DNA from 2 places in the Streptomyces sp. NPDC001222 genome. Region 2 is predicted to be linked to the other one. Evidence: riboswitches for the same ligand, from Rfam matches in the RefSeq annotation. Region 2 holds a riboswitch; the other holds the start of a gene.

Region 1 (7,254 bases), on a different contig from region 2:
CCGTCTCGGAGCCGAAGGAGGTCGCGGCCCTGATCCGCGACGCCGTCCGCGCGACAAGCTGACACATCGTCAAAGATGGCCGTGCGGAGGGTTTCGTGTCCCCTCCGCACGGCCTTTCTCCGTTTTGGACCGATGCGACGAGCCGGCCTCGCCGCCTCAGACGGTGGCGATGTCCCGGCGCGACACCGCCAGATAGGTCACGAAGCCGAGGATGGCCACCGTCCAGGACAGGGTGACCGGGCCCAGGCCCCAGCCCAGACCGCCACGGCCCGGACCGACGGCCATCCAGTCGGCGATCGAGGCGCCGAGCGGACATGCTCATGGCCCGCACGATGACATGCCCAACCGTCGCTCTCCCAGGCCTCTTTGCGAATGTTTTGGGGCTTCTGGTGCATGAGTTGCCACAGGGGCGCTCCAGCCTGAAAGCAACCTGAACACATCAGGGAAATGGCTGGTCAGCGCGCGTTCGGGCGGTAGCGAGGGGGGATCGGCCGCTGTCTCGGTCTCAGTAGTGGGTGATCCCCGCTGTCAGCGTCCGCGTCCACGGGGCCTCCACCTCGTCGGCCCCCATCGACACGATCAGATGGCACAGCATCCCGATGGCGAAGAAGTCCTGCACCTGTTGCTCGCTGCCACCGGACGCGCCGCGCACGTACTCCACCATGCGGGCGTACCCCTGCCGGACGGCCTCGCGCACCGCGGGTTCCGAGACGGCCGCCGCCTGCGCGTGCAGCTGGATCAGCATCAGGTCGTTGTTGCTGATGAGCTTGGCGTAGGAGTCTCCCATGGCGGAGAGCACCACCTCGGGGGAGCTTCCCTCGGCCTCGGCCGCCGCCCGTTCCAGACTCGCCCGCACCTGGACGAAGCAGTGCTCGACCACGGCGACGAACAGCAGCTCCTTGTTGGGGAACAGCCGGTAGACGTACGCCTGGGAGATGCCGGCAGCCTTGGCGACCTCGGCCGTGGTGGTGCCGAAGTAGCCGCGCGCGGCGAACGCCCCGATCGCGGTGCGCAGCACGGTCTCGCGGCGCTCCTCGGCGGTGGACAGCTGGCGGGGGCGGTCTTTCTGCATGTGAGTAGTCAATCAGTCACACTTTGTCCTGTCAAGACGGCCCTCGGCTCGGCCCTGCCGTCACCCGGTGGCCTCCGGCGCCTCCGACAGCAGCCCGCGCAGGGTGTCGCACTCCCGGTGGTCGACCATCTCCAGGACGGCCTGGGAGACGGTCTCGGCCAGCGCCGGAGAGACCTCGCGCAGCAGTCCCCGTCCCTTGTCGGTGAGGGCGACCTCGATACCGCGCTTGTCGCCGCAGACGGAGCGGCGGGTCACCAGGTCCGCATGGTTCAGACAGGCGATCTGGTAGGTCAGCCGGGTCTTGGGGCGGCCCAGCAGCTCGGCGATCTGTGTCATCCGCAGGGCCGCGCCCGGCTGATCGGCCAGCAGGCACAGCACCAGGAACTCGTCGTGGGAGACCCCGAGAGCGTCCTTGACCTGGGAGCGCAGTCGCTGCTCGATGGCTCCGGCCGCCGCCAGCAGCCGCATCCAGGCGCGCAGTTCGGCCGGCAGCAGCCCGTCCTCGTCCGTCCCGTCGGGTCCGGGCTGGTCGTCGGGGGCGGGGGAGTCGGCCATGGTTCCCCAGTCTACTGGCCGACCGTCGGCGGCCCGGAGAACAGAACCAACCACCGTAATCCGCCCCAATTGGGCATCTATGCGGCGCTCTCACTCCGTGGACCACCCTCTTGACGCGGGCCGTAGCCCGATCGACACTCCAGTAGGGATTTCCTAGTGAACAGGTAGGGAAGCATGGGACGCCTGGAGCCGGCCCTCGGCCGAGTGCACCGCCCCCGCCGGCCGTCCCTCCTTCTGACCTCCCGCCGTCACATCGACCTGCTGCGTGTCTGCAGCGCGTCCGCTCCCCTGCGCTGAACCGGCGGCGCCGGGCCCGCGCCCGTCCCGTCCCGCCCCGCATCCGGGGAGTGCCGCCCGCCCGTGGGCCGCCACCCACCGCACCCTCGCGCGACCGAACCCCTGGGAGAGACATGTCCGCCCCTGCCCCGACCGCACTCCCGCTCGCCCGTCCCGCCCCCGCCTTCCGGGGCAGGATCGGCCGCGACGCCCGCAGCGGCCACTACGCCGTACCGCGCCGCTACCGCCTCCACCTGTCGCCGTCCTGTCCGGACTGTCTTCGGATCGCCGTCACCCACAGCCTGCTCGGCCTCGACGAGGTCCTGCCCGTCACCCTGCTGCCCACGGTGCCCGACGGGCCCGGCGGCGAACACTCCGTGCTGCGCCCGCTGTACGAGGCGAGCGCCCATCGCTACTCCGGAGCCGCCGTGGCACCGGTGCTCAGTGACGACTGGTCGGGCCGCATCGTCAGCACGCACGCCCCGGACATCACGCGCGATCTGGCACGCCGCTTCGGCGCAGGCCGCCCCCGGCTCCGTCCGAAGGGCGCCGACGCGGAGATCGAGGGCGTCCGGCGGCTGTGCGCCCAGGGCATCGACGCGGCCGCCCAGCGCGCCGGACGCGCCGACGCCGACGACGAGGAGCGGGGCGCCGCACTCACCTCGCTGCTGCGCACCCTGCGGTCACTGGACGGCCGGCTGGCCCACCAGGAACACCTTCTGGGCGATCAACTCACCGCTGGAGACGTGGAGTTGTGGGTCAGCCTGGTGCAGCTCGACACCGTGCACCGCTGGCACCTGGACGCCGCCGCCGTGCACCGTGTGGCCGGCCATCCGCATCTGTGGGCCTACGCCCGCCGACTGGCCGCCCATCCCGCCTTCGGCCCGCATCTCGACCTCGACGGGATCGCCCGACGGCATCACACGCACTGCCGCGGACTCGAGGCAGCGGGCGCGGCCGTGCAGATCCTCGACTGGGCGGCGCACATCCCCAACGGCACGGCGGCGGCCTCCTGTTGACCGGGAACCGGCGCTCCCGCCCACGTATCACCTGACGGACGCACATTGACAGCGCTTCGGGCGCCTGTCTTAACTAGCGGCCAGAAAGGTCATGAGCGTCAGCGACAAGCCCTGGCTTGCTGACCGGCAACCCTCGCTCCGCGGTGGGGTGCCCCAGGTGACGACCCGACCGGATGACGTTTCGGTAAGCGCGTGGCCCCACAGGCCGGAAGAGTGACGGTGACAGTGATGTACGCAGCTTCGAGGACAGCCGCTTCGCGGCCCCGGGGCTGCGTCCTGCTGTGCGCGAACCGCTCCGTCGATCTGCTGCGCGTCAACAGCGCACTGTGTACCACCCCGGGCTCTGCCCGCTGTCACGGCTGACGGCGTTTCCCCTCCCTGACGCGCACCGCCGCCGCGGTGCGCCCGCGTTTCCCTCCCGCCCCCGGTCCCGTGCGCCTCCCACGCCCCCTCACTCCCGGCCGCCGCTCCTGCTGCCGGGCCGTGCGGTCGCGCGCGCCGCCCGGGGTGTCCGACTCCGCTGGAGCCTGCCTTGAGTGAACCCCTCGGCGCCGCCGTGTCCCTCGCCCCGCCACCGCCCGACGCCATCAGCGCGGGGCCCCCGACGGCACAGCGGGTGCTGCCCCTGCGCCGACCGGGCCGCTGGCTCGCCACCGCCGTCGTGCTCGTGCTGGTGGCCCAGTTCGTCCATGGGCTGGTGTCCAACCCCTTCTACCAGTGGGACCGCTTCGCCTACTGGTTCCTGCGGCCCACCCTCCTCGACGGACTGCTCGTCACCCTCGAAGTGACCGCGCTCAGCGCGGTACTGGGCCTGCTCGGCGGCATCCTCCTCGCCCTGGCCCGGCTCTCCCGGAGCCCCGTACTGCGCGCGGTGAGCTGGACCTATGTGTGGGCGCTGCGTTCCGTACCCCTGATCGTGGTGCTGATCTTCCTCTACAACCTCGGCGCGCTGTACAAGACGTTGAGCATCGGCGTCCCCTTCGGCCCGGCCTTCCTCACCTTCGACGAGTCACGGCTCGCCACCGACATGGCCGTCGCCGTCGTCGGCCTGAGCCTGAACGAGGCCGCCTACGCCGCGGAGGTCGTCCGCGGCGGCATCCTCTCCGTCGACCAGGGCCAGCACGAGGCGGCCGCGGCCCTCGGGCTGCCCAGGGGCCACCAGTTCAGGAGGATCGTCCTGCCGCAGGCCCTCAGGTCCATCGTCCCCGCCTACGTCAACCAGCTGATCGGCCTGATCAAGGGCACCTCGCTGGTGTTCTACGTCTCCCTGCTGGACCTGTTCGGCGCCGCGCAGACCATGGGCAGCACCTACCCCGGCGACATCGTCCCGCTGCTGCTGGTCGTCACCGTCTGGTACCTGGTCCTCACGAGCCTCGTGTCGGTCGTCCAGTTCTACGTCGAGCGGCACTACGCCCGGGGCGCCACCCGGTCCCTGCCGCCGACCCCGTTCCACCGACTCCGCAACGGCCTTCGCGACCTGCGGGAACGTGCGCGCAGGGAGGCCGCCGTATGACCACCGAGGCGCTTTCGACTCCTCCCGCCGCCGTCGAGGTCCACGACGTGCACAAGTCCTTCGGCACCCACCGGGTGCTGAACGGCATCGAGTTGACCGTACGGCCGGGTGAGGTGACGGTGATCCTCGGCCCCTCCGGCTCCGGCAAGTCGACGTTGCTCCGCGTGATCAACCACCTGGAGAAGCCCGAACGCGGCTATGTCAGCGTGAACGGCGAACCCATCGGCGTGCGCCGGCACGGCGACCATCTGAAGGAGCTGAGCGAGCGGACGATCCTGGCCCAGCGCAGCCGTATCGGGTTCGTCTTCCAGAACTTCAATCTCTTCCCGCATCTGACCGTGCTGGACAACGTGACCGCCGCCCCGGTCGCGACCGGCGCGCTGAGCAGACCCGAGGCCGAGGAACTGGCCCGTGACCTGCTCGGGCGGGTCGGACTCGCGGACCGGGCCCGGGCGTATCCCCGGCAGTTGTCGGGCGGTCAGCAGCAGCGTGTGGCCATCGCCCGGGCGCTCGCCCTGCGCCCCGGAGTCATCCTCTTCGACGAACCCACCTCCGCCCTCGACCCCGAACTCGTCGGCGAGGTGCTCGCCGTCATTCAGGACCTGGCCCGTGGCGGCACCACCCTCGTCGTCGTCACCCACGAGATCGGCTTCGCCCACGAGGTCGCCGACCAGGTGGTCTTCATGGACGCCGGCCGGATCGTCGAACAGGGGCCGCCCGCCCAGGTTCTCGACCACCCGCGGCACGAGCGGACCCGGGACTTCCTGAGCAAGGTGCTCTGACCTCACCTCCACCCCTCCCGTCACCCTTCACCGAACAAGGACACCCATGCGTACCCTCAGTCTCCGCATCCGTCTGCGCCGCGGCCTCACCGCGGGCACCGCCGTCGTCACCCTCGCCGCCGGGCTCGCCGCCTGCGGGGGCGACAGCGACGCCGCCACCTCCGTGGGCAGCGCCGCCCCCGGAACGGTCACCGTGGGACAGCTCTCCGACGGCGCGGCCCGGCAGACCACGTTGAAGGTGTCCGAGGTGAAGTCGATCAGCGCCGAGCTGCCCGCGGCCGTGCGCAGAAGAGGCACCCTGGAGATCGGCGTCGGCGCGCTGCCCTCCGGCTTCCCGCCCCTGGCGTACGTCGGCAGCGACCAGAGGACCCTCACCGGCGCCGAACCCGACCTCGGACGTCTGGTGGCCGCGGTCCTCGGACTCAGGCCCGAGGTGAAGAACTCGACGTGGGAGAACCTCTTCGTCGGCATCGACAGCGGCAGGGCGGACGTCGCCTTCTCCAATGTCACCGACACCGAGGAACGCAAGAAGAAGTACGAGTTCGCCTCCTACCGCCAGGACACCCTCGCCTTCGAGGTGCCCGAGAAGAGCACCTGGAACTTCGACGGGGACTACGAGAACCTCGCGGGCAGGACTGTCTCCGTCGGTTCCGGCACCAACCAGGAGCGGATCCTCCTGACCTGGAAGGCGAAGCTCGCCAAGGAGGGCAAGAAGCTCACCGTCAAGTACTTCCAGGACAACAACAGCACCTATCTGGCGCTGGCCGCCGGCCGGATCGACGCGTACTTCGGCCCCAACCCCGCCGTCGCCTACCACCTCACCCGGACCGCGCACACGCCCAGGGCCACCCGCGACGCGGGCACGTTCTCCGGCGCCGGCGAGACGCTCCAGGGGCTGATCGCGGCGACGTCCAAGAAGGGCAGCGGTCTGGCCAGGCCGGTCGCCGACGCCATCAACCACCTGATCCGGAACGGCCAGTACGGCCGATGGCTGGCCGCCTGGAACCTGTCGAACGAGGCCGTCACCAAGTCGGAGACCAACCCGCCGGGCCTGCCGCTCGGCAACTCCTGACCGCCAGCCAGGGCGTGTCGCGAAATTACCGCCCCCGTCGCCGTGCTCGGTCGCGCGGGGGCCCGGCCATCTCGTCACGGACATCCAGGAAGGCGTCCACTCGTGTCCTCAACCTCTGCTTCCCCCCTGCATCTGGCGGTCGCGCTCGACGGCACCGGCTGGCACCCCGCCTCCTGGCGCGAGCCGGGGGCCCGGCCCCGGGACCTGTTCACCGCCGGCTACTGGGCCGATCTGGTCCGGGAGGCCGAACGCGGCCTGATCGACTTCGTGACCTTCGAGGACGGGCTCGGCCCCCAGTCCTCACACCTCCTCGGCCCCGACGAACGCACCGACCAGGTCCGCGGCCGTCTCGACGCCGTCCTCGTCGCCGCCCGGGTGGCCCCGTTGACGCGGCACATAGGGCTGGTGCCGACCGTGGTCGTCACCCACACCGAGCCGTTCCACATCTCCAAGGCCATCGCCACCCTGGACCACGTCAGCACCGGCCGGGCGGGTGTGCGGGTCCGGATCAGCGCGCGCCCGGACGAGGCCGCGCACTTCGGCCGCCGCACCCTGCCCCGTATCGACGCCTACGACAGCCCCGGCGCGTGGGACCTGGTCACCGACCTCTTCGACGAGGCCGCCGACCATGTCGAGGTCGTACGCCGGCTCTGGGACAGCTGGGAGGACGACGCGGAGATCCGCGACGTGGCCACCGGCCGGTTCGTCGACCGCGACAAGCTCCACTACATCGACTTCGAAAGCCGGCACTTCAGCGTCAAGGGCCCCTCCATCACCCCCCGGCCGCCCCAGGGCCAGCCCCTGGTGACCGCGCTCGCCCACCAGACCCTGCCGTTCCGGCTCGTCGCCCGCGCCACCGACCTCGGCTATGTCACCCCGCACGACGCCGCACAGGCCCGCGCGATCGTCACCGAGGTCCGGGCCGAGCAGGCCGCCGCGGGACGGGCCGACGAACCGCTGCACCT
Region 2 (7,254 bases):
TCCGGCAGATCCACCACTGGGCGGCGCTGATCTTCCTCGCCGGCATGTTCGTGCACATGATGCGCGTGTTCTTCACGGGCGCGTTCCGCAAGCCGCGTGAGATCAACTGGCTGTTCGGCTTCCTGCTGTTCGTCCTGGGCATGTTCACCGGCTTCACCGGTTACTCGCTCCCGGACGACCTGCTCTCCGGCACCGGTGTCCGCTTCATGGAGGGCGCGATCCTGTCCGTGCCGATCGTCGGCACGTACCTGTCCTTCTTCCTCTTCGGCGGCGAGTTCCCCGGCGGCGACTTCGTGGCCCGGTTCTACTCGATCCACATCCTGCTGCTGCCGGGCATCATGCTCGGCCTGGTGGTCGGCCACCTGATCCTGGTCTTCTACCACAAGCACACGCAGTTCGCGGGTCCCGGCAAGACGAACAACAACGTCGTCGGCATGCCGCTGCTGCCGGTCTACATGGCCAAGGCCGGAGGCTTCTTCTTCCTGGTCTTCGGGGTCATCGCGGCCATCGCGGCGATCGCGCAGATCAACCCGATCTGGGCCATCGGCCCCTACCGTCCGGACCAGGTCTCCACGGGCGCTCAGCCCGACTGGTACATGGGCTTCTCCGAGGGCCTCATCCGTACGATGCCGGGCTGGGAGATCAACTTCTGGGGCCACACGCTTGTCCTGGGTGTGTTCATCCCGCTGGTGATCTTCCCGCTGGTCCTGGTCACCATCGCGGTCTACCCGTTCATCGAGTCCTGGGTCACGGGCGACAAGCGCGAGCACCACATCCTGGACCGCCCGCGCAACGCGCCGACGCGTACCGGCTTCGGCGCCGCGTGGATCTCCTGGTACTTCGTGCTGCTCGTCGGTGGCGGCAACGACATCTGGGCCACGCACTTCCACCTGTCGATCAACTCGATCACCTGGTTCGTCCGCATCGCCTTCTTCGTGGTGCCGGTGCTCGTGTTCATCGTCACCAAGCGGATCTGCCTCGGCCTCCAGCGCCGCGACCGGGACAAGGTGCTGCACGGCCGCGAGTCGGGCATCATCAAGCGGCTGCCGCACGGTGAGTTCATCGAGGTCCACGAGCCGCTCAGCCAGGAGCAGCTGCACACGCTCACGGCGCACGAGCAGTACAAGCCGGCCGAGATCGGCCCGACGGTCGACGAGAACGGCGTCGAGCGGAAGGTCAAGGGTTCGGAGAAGCTGCGTGCCCGCCTGAGCAACGCCTACTACGGGGAGGACAACCAGATCCCCAAGGCCACGGTCGAGGAGTACAAGGAGATCACGAGCGGCCACGGCCACCACTGATCGCTGCGCGCGCCACGCCACGGTCGAAGGGCCCCGTCCACATCCGGACGGGGCCCTTTGCCGTGCCCGGGGCTGGATAGGGTGGACCTGTTCGAGAAACGTGTCCCGGCCGGGACACCGACCCAGGAGCGGCTTATGAGCGCTGTGAACCCCGCTGGAGGCGACACCGCGGCGGGCCGTTCCTGGCCCCGGGTGCTGAACGCCCTGCTGGACGGCCAGGACCAGAGCGTGGACGACACGGCCTGGGCGATGGACCGGATCATGCGCGGCGAGGCGACGGACGCGCAGATCGCCGCCTTCGTCGTGGCGCTGCGGGCGAAGGGCGAGACGGTCGAGGAGATCACCGGGCTCGTCCGGGCCATGTACGAGCACGCGAACGTGATCGAGGTGCCGGGTCCGGCGGTCGACATCGTCGGTACCGGCGGCGACGGCGCGAAGACGGTCAACATCTCCACGATGTCGTCGATCGTGGTGGCCGGCACGGGCACGAAGGTCGTCAAGCACGGCAACCGGGCCGCGTCGTCCGCGTCCGGCTCCTCGGACGTGCTGGAGAAGCTCGGCATCAATCTGGACCTCACCCCGCGGCGGACGGCCGAGGTGGCGGAGGAGGCCGGGATCACCATCTGCTTCGCGGTGAAGTTCCACCCCGCACTGCGGCATGTGGCCGCGGCGCGCGGCCAGCTCGGGATCCGTACGACGTTCAACGTGCTGGGTCCGCTGACCAACCCGGCGCGGGTGAAGGCCCAGGCGGTGGGGGTCGCCGACCCGCGGATGGCGCCCATCGTGGCGGGAGTCCTCGCCGAGCGCGGGAACTCGTCCCTGGTCTTCCGCGGCGACGACGGACTGGACGAGCTGACGACCACCTCGACGTCCCGGGTCTGGGTGGTCCGCGACGGCAAGGTCGCCGAGGAGACCTTCGATCCCCGGGACGTCGGCATCGAGCTGGTGCCGGTGGAGGCGCTGCGCGGCGCCGACGCCTCCTACAACGCCGACGTGGCGCGGCGTCTGCTGGACGGGGAGACCGGGCCGGTGCGGGACGCGGTGCTGCTGAACTCGGCGGCGGCGCTGGTGGCCCTGGAGCCCACCGGGGCGCCCTTGGCCGAGCAGCTGCGGGCCGGGATGGCGAGGGCGGAGGAGTCGATCGACTCGGGCGCCGCGAAGCGGTCTCTGGAGCGTTGGGTGGCCGCGAGCCACCGCTGAGCCCCGGGGCGAAGGGGGAGCGCGGCACGGCCGGGCTCCCCCTTTCGCATGCCGTCGCCTGTGCGCCGGAGGGCGTATGTCCCGGCATCCGGACAGATGTTGCGGCCGCCCGATCATGTCACGTAGCGTCCTGCCCAGGTCATGAGCGACAGCCACTCGGCCCCGGCCGGCTGTCCGGCAACCCTCCGTCCGTGGCGGGGTGCCCCGGGTGAAGACCGGGTCGTGGGCAGCGAGGTCCACGGCAAGCGCGGACCCCTCACACGCTGTGGTGAGCGTGGGGCCAGGGGTCCTGGTCGTTCGAGGGAGCCTTCCGTGAGCAAGCGAATGCGCTAGGGCCGCAGAGCCCCGCCTCCGCATCCCCTTTTCACCCTTTTCCCGTGCCGTCGAGGCAGCCGCGCGCCCGTGCGCGCGCCCTTCGGTGCGGTGATCCCCTCTGCCTTCACGGGAGTCCATCCATGTCTGTCTCCACCCTTGCCGCCGACCAGTCCGTTTGTGCCCCGCTGCCCGTTCTGGGCAGGGATGTCAGCGTCCCGCTCGTCACGGGCGGCGCCGTCACCTACGCCGCGCTCGACTACGCGGCCAGCGCCCCGGCGCTCCAGCGGGTCTGGGACGACGTGGCGGCGTACGCGCCCTACTACGGCAGCGTCCACCGCGGCGCCGGGTATCTGTCGCAGCTGTCCACGGACCTCTTCGAGAACGCCCGGAAGACCGTCGCCGCCTTCCTGGACTGCCGCGGGGAGGACCAGGTGATCTTCACCCGGTCCACCACCGACTCGCTCAACCTCCTCGCCGCCGCCCTGCCGGCCGACTGCCAGGTCTTCGTCTTCGAGACCGAGCACCATGCCTCGCTGCTGCCCTGGCGGGAAGCCCGGGTCACCGTCCTGGACGCCCCGCGCACCCCGCAGCAGGCCGTACGGACCCTGGAGCGCGCCCTCGCGGACCGCGACCCCCACGGACCGGCCCTCGTCTGCGTCACCGGTGCCTCCAACGTCACCGGCGAGCTGTGGCCCGTACGCGAGCTGGCGGAGGCCGCCCATGCGCACGGCGCCCGTATCGTCCTGGACGCCGCCCAGCTGGCCCCGCACCACCCCGTGTCGGTCACGGACCTCGGGGTGGACTGGGTCGCCTTCTCCGGCCACAAGCTCTACGCCCCCTTCGGCTCAGGCGTGCTGGCGGGCCGTGCCGACTGGCTGCGCGCGGCCGAGCCCTACCTCGCGGGCGGCGGAGCCAGCCGCAGGGTCACCCGGCGGACGGACGGGGGAGTGGACGTCGACTGGCACGAGAGCGCCGCGCGGCACGAGGCCGGTTCGCCCAATGTGATCGGCGCCTACGCCATCGCCTCGGCCTGCAAGGCCCTCACAGAAGCGGGCTTCGACACGCTCGTCGCCCGTGAGCAGTTCCTCGTCCGCAGGGTCCGGGACGGACTCGCCGGGATCCCGGAGGTCAAGGTGCTCTCCCTCTTCGGCGACGAGGCGCCCCGTGTCGGCGTCCTCTCGTTCGTCGTCGAGGGCTGGAACAGCTCCCACTTCGCCGCCGCGCTCTCCGCCGAGTACGGCATCGGCGTGCGCGACGGCCTCTTCTGCGCCCATCCGCTGGTCCGCACCCTGCTGGGCGGCGACCCGGGCACCCAGGGCGAGTGCGGCGCCCCCGAGGCCGTGCCCGGTGAGCGGTCCCTGAACGCCATCCGCGTCAGCTTCGGCGCGGGCACGCCCGACGAGCATGTGGAGCGGTTCGTCCGGGCGGTCGGGGAACTGGTCCGGGAGGGCGCGCGGTGGACGTACCGCACGGAGGACGGGCGCTGCGTCCCGGCGGTCTGACACCCCGGTCACCGCACCAGGTGTGTTGACCTGAAGCGTTGTCTACACGGCTGATCGGTGGGTGACCGCCGAGTGCGGCGTGGCAGCGTCTGCCCGTCAAGGAGCGGCGTCATGGGGTCCCCCCTGCTCGAGCGAAGCCGAGAGCTGGGGGGAGCGTGCTCCGCGACGGGGCGAACGTGCCTGTGGGGGCACTAGTTGTCGAGCCCGATCGCGAACGCCGCCTCCAGGTCGTGCTGGGAGTACGTGCGGAAGGCGACATGCGTGTCCGTGGCCAGCACGCCCGGGATCTTGCTGATCCGGCCGGGGATGACGTCCGCCAGGTCGTCATGGGCCTGCACCCGGACCATGGCGATCAGGTCGTACGTGCCGGTGACGGAGAAGACCTCGCTGACGCAGTCCAGCGCGGCGATCGACTCGGCGATCTCGGGGATCCGGTCCACGCTGGTCTTGATGAGCACGATCGCAGTGATCACGGCTGACAGTCTCCCTAGGTGCACGCTCGGACTGTCACTCTAAGACCTGCTCCATCGCGCACCAACAGACGTACTCCGGCGGCGCGGGAACCGCCTGCCGGAGTACGTCCGTGTCCCGTCGCGGACGCGGGGGTTCACGGGGGCGCCACCAGTACGGGCCTGCGCACCCAGGCGTAGAGGAAGCCCAGTGCGAACCCCACCACATGGGCCAGATAGGCGACGCCCGGGCCCTGGGCGGCGCGGCCCGCCGCGATCCACTGCAGTGTCGCCCAGAAGGGCAGCACCACCCAGGCGGGGAAGCGCAGCGGCAGGAAGAAGAGGAACGGGAAAAGACTGGTCACCCGGGCCCCGGGGAACAGGAACAGGAACGCGCCGAGCACCGCGGAGATCGACCCCGAGGCGCCGACCAGCGTCTGTGTCGACTGCGCGTGGGCAGCCGCGTACCCGAGGAGCGCCAGATAGCCGCAGCCCCCGTAGAACAGGGCGAACTGCAGATGGCCCATCCGCTCCTCGGTCATCGCCCCGAAGACGTAGAGGAACAGCATGTTGCCGAGCAGATGCACCCAGCTGCCGTGCACGAAGAGCGCCGTGGCGGGGGTGAGCGCGGCCCGGGGCGCCCCGCTGAACAGCTCCGCGGGCACCACGCCCCAGCGGGCGAAGTAGGTCCGCTGGGCGGCGAGCAGCGCCTCGCCCCGGCCGTAGGCGGGATTCAGGCCCGAGGCCGGCCCCAGCACGAAGATCAGACAGCACAGCGCGATCAGTCCGTACGTCACGGGTGCCGACTGCCCCCGCAACGCCCTCCCGGCCGTCCTGCCCCAGGTGCTGATCATGGGACAGAGCATGGCGTAACCGGACCGATCAGCACAGAGTGCCTCGCCGCGTGATACGGGCAGGCGGCGGTTGCCCGCCAGGCCGTAGGGTTACGAGCCACACGCTCCAGGGAAACTGGCGCATCACGGAGACTGGAAGAAGGAAGAGCAGCCACGATGACGGTTCCCTCGCCGACCGACACGACCCGCTGGCGCTGCATGCTCTGCGGCAACCTGACCCGGTTCGACGTGACCCGCTCATCGAAGGTGATCGAGTACGTGCATCTCGATCTGGCCGGGGAACCGACGGTCGAGGAGCGCGAGGTGGTCAGTGAGACCATCGAGTCAGTGCGTTGCCGCTGGTGCAACGCCCTGGATCAGGTGGAACTCGTGGACAGGCCGGGCGCCGGCTCCTGACGGAGGCGGCCCCGCACAGGCATTGGGGTGACGGATGGTGGAGACTTCGGGCGGGGAGCCGGTCGACGGCACCGCTGAGGTGCTCGACCGTCCGATGCCCGACGGAGTGCGCCGTCGGGTCGTACAGATCGTCTCGGACGGCTTCGGCGGGCTGACCCTGGCCGAACTGCCCGCACAGTTGCGGCAGTACGCCCGATTCACCCCGAACCGCCGGGCCAAGTTCGCCGGCAACGCCATGGCGGCGGCCCTGGAGACCGACGCGGTGTTCCGGCAGCGGATCGCGGAGAAGCTCAGAGAGGCCCAGCCGGAACTCACCGGCGCGCTCGACTCCGGCTCGCCGCCCCCGGCCGCGGACCCGCTCGACGTGGCGGCCGCGGCCTATGTACTGCGCCCGGCGGGCTGGGTGAAGCTCGTGACCGCCGCGGGCGAGGAGGCCCAGCGGGCGGACGCCGAGCGCGCCGACGAGGAGAGCCGGGCCGAACTGGAACGGCTGCGCGAGGAACTGGTCGCCGCCCGCGAGCAGACCCGCGCCGAGACCGAACGGCTGCGCGCGGAGCTGGAGTCGGCCCGCAAGGAAGCCGAATCGCTTCACCGGAAGCTGCGCGCCGCGCTCAGTGACGTCAAGCGCGGCGAGTCCGCGCTGCGCAAGGTCCAGGGCGAGATCGAGACGGTGCGCGCCGAGGGCCAGGCGCAGGTGTCCGCCGCCGAGAGCGAGGCCCGGCGGCTCAAGGCGCGTCTCGGTGAGTCGGAGGCCGCCCTGGAGGCCACGCGCCGGGCGGTGCGCGAGGGGCGCAGCGTCGAGGACATGCGGGTACGGCTGCTGCTCGACACCGTGCTGGACGCGGCCCAGGGGCTGCGGCGGGAGCTGGCGCTGCCACCGGTCTCGGTGCGGCCCGCGGAGACCGTGGATGCGGTCGAACCGGGACGGATGACACCGAAGGACATCGCGGCCCGGGCGCTGTCCGAGAACGATCCCGCCATCCTCGACCAGCTGCTCGCGCTGCCGCAGGCGCATCTGGTCGTCGACGGTTACAACGTCACCAAGACCGGCTATCCGCAGATGCCGCTGGAGAAGCAGCGCCTTAGGCTCCTCGGGCAGCTCTCGCAGCTCGCCGCACAGACCGGCGCGGAGGTCACCTGCGTCTTCGACGGGGCCGAACTGGCCGCCCCCGTGCTGCTCGCGCCGCCGCGCGGAGTGCGGGTCCTGTTCTCCAAGCCGGGCGTCACCGCCGACGAGTTG

What was found. A riboswitch is a leader RNA that binds a small molecule or an ion and turns the genes downstream of it on or off. The one in region 2 is predicted to bind S-adenosylmethionine.
Region 1: it holds a riboswitch for S-adenosylmethionine, as region 2 does, so the genes downstream of both, ACFY2Z_RS23530 (amino acid ABC transporter permease) here and ACFY2Z_RS01080 (aminotransferase class V-fold PLP-dependent enzyme) in region 2, are expected to answer to the same signal.

Annotation. Positions count from the first base shown of each region.
Region 1 is NZ_JBIAXT010000018.1:42,517-49,770, forward strand. Features, by position in the region: gene ACFY2Z_RS23505 (alpha/beta fold hydrolase) at 1-62, shown strand, start outside; partial or broken gene ACFY2Z_RS23510 (hypothetical protein) at 157-300, opposite strand; gene ACFY2Z_RS23515 (TetR/AcrR family transcriptional regulator) at 506-1,072, opposite strand; gene ACFY2Z_RS23520 (MarR family winged helix-turn-helix transcriptional regulator) at 1,133-1,627, opposite strand; gene ACFY2Z_RS23525 (glutathione S-transferase C-terminal domain-containing protein) at 2,038-2,922, shown strand; SAM riboswitch class IV at 3,010-3,119, shown strand; gene ACFY2Z_RS23530 (amino acid ABC transporter permease) at 3,455-4,435, shown strand; gene ACFY2Z_RS23535 (amino acid ABC transporter ATP-binding protein) at 4,432-5,217, shown strand; gene ACFY2Z_RS23540 (transporter substrate-binding domain-containing protein) at 5,264-6,289, shown strand; gene ACFY2Z_RS23545 (LLM class flavin-dependent oxidoreductase) at 6,392-7,254, shown strand, end outside.
Region 2 is NZ_JBIAXT010000001.1:235,276-242,529, forward strand. Features, by position in the region: gene ACFY2Z_RS01070 (cytochrome bc complex cytochrome b subunit) at 1-1,298, shown strand, start outside; gene trpD (anthranilate phosphoribosyltransferase) at 1,434-2,498, shown strand; SAM riboswitch class IV at 2,636-2,752, shown strand; gene ACFY2Z_RS01080 (aminotransferase class V-fold PLP-dependent enzyme) at 2,954-4,315, shown strand; gene ACFY2Z_RS01085 (Lrp/AsnC family transcriptional regulator) at 4,507-4,788, opposite strand; gene ACFY2Z_RS01090 (rhomboid family intramembrane serine protease) at 4,923-5,618, opposite strand; gene ACFY2Z_RS01095 (hypothetical protein) at 5,775-6,014, shown strand; gene ACFY2Z_RS01100 (NYN domain-containing protein) at 6,049-7,254, shown strand, end outside.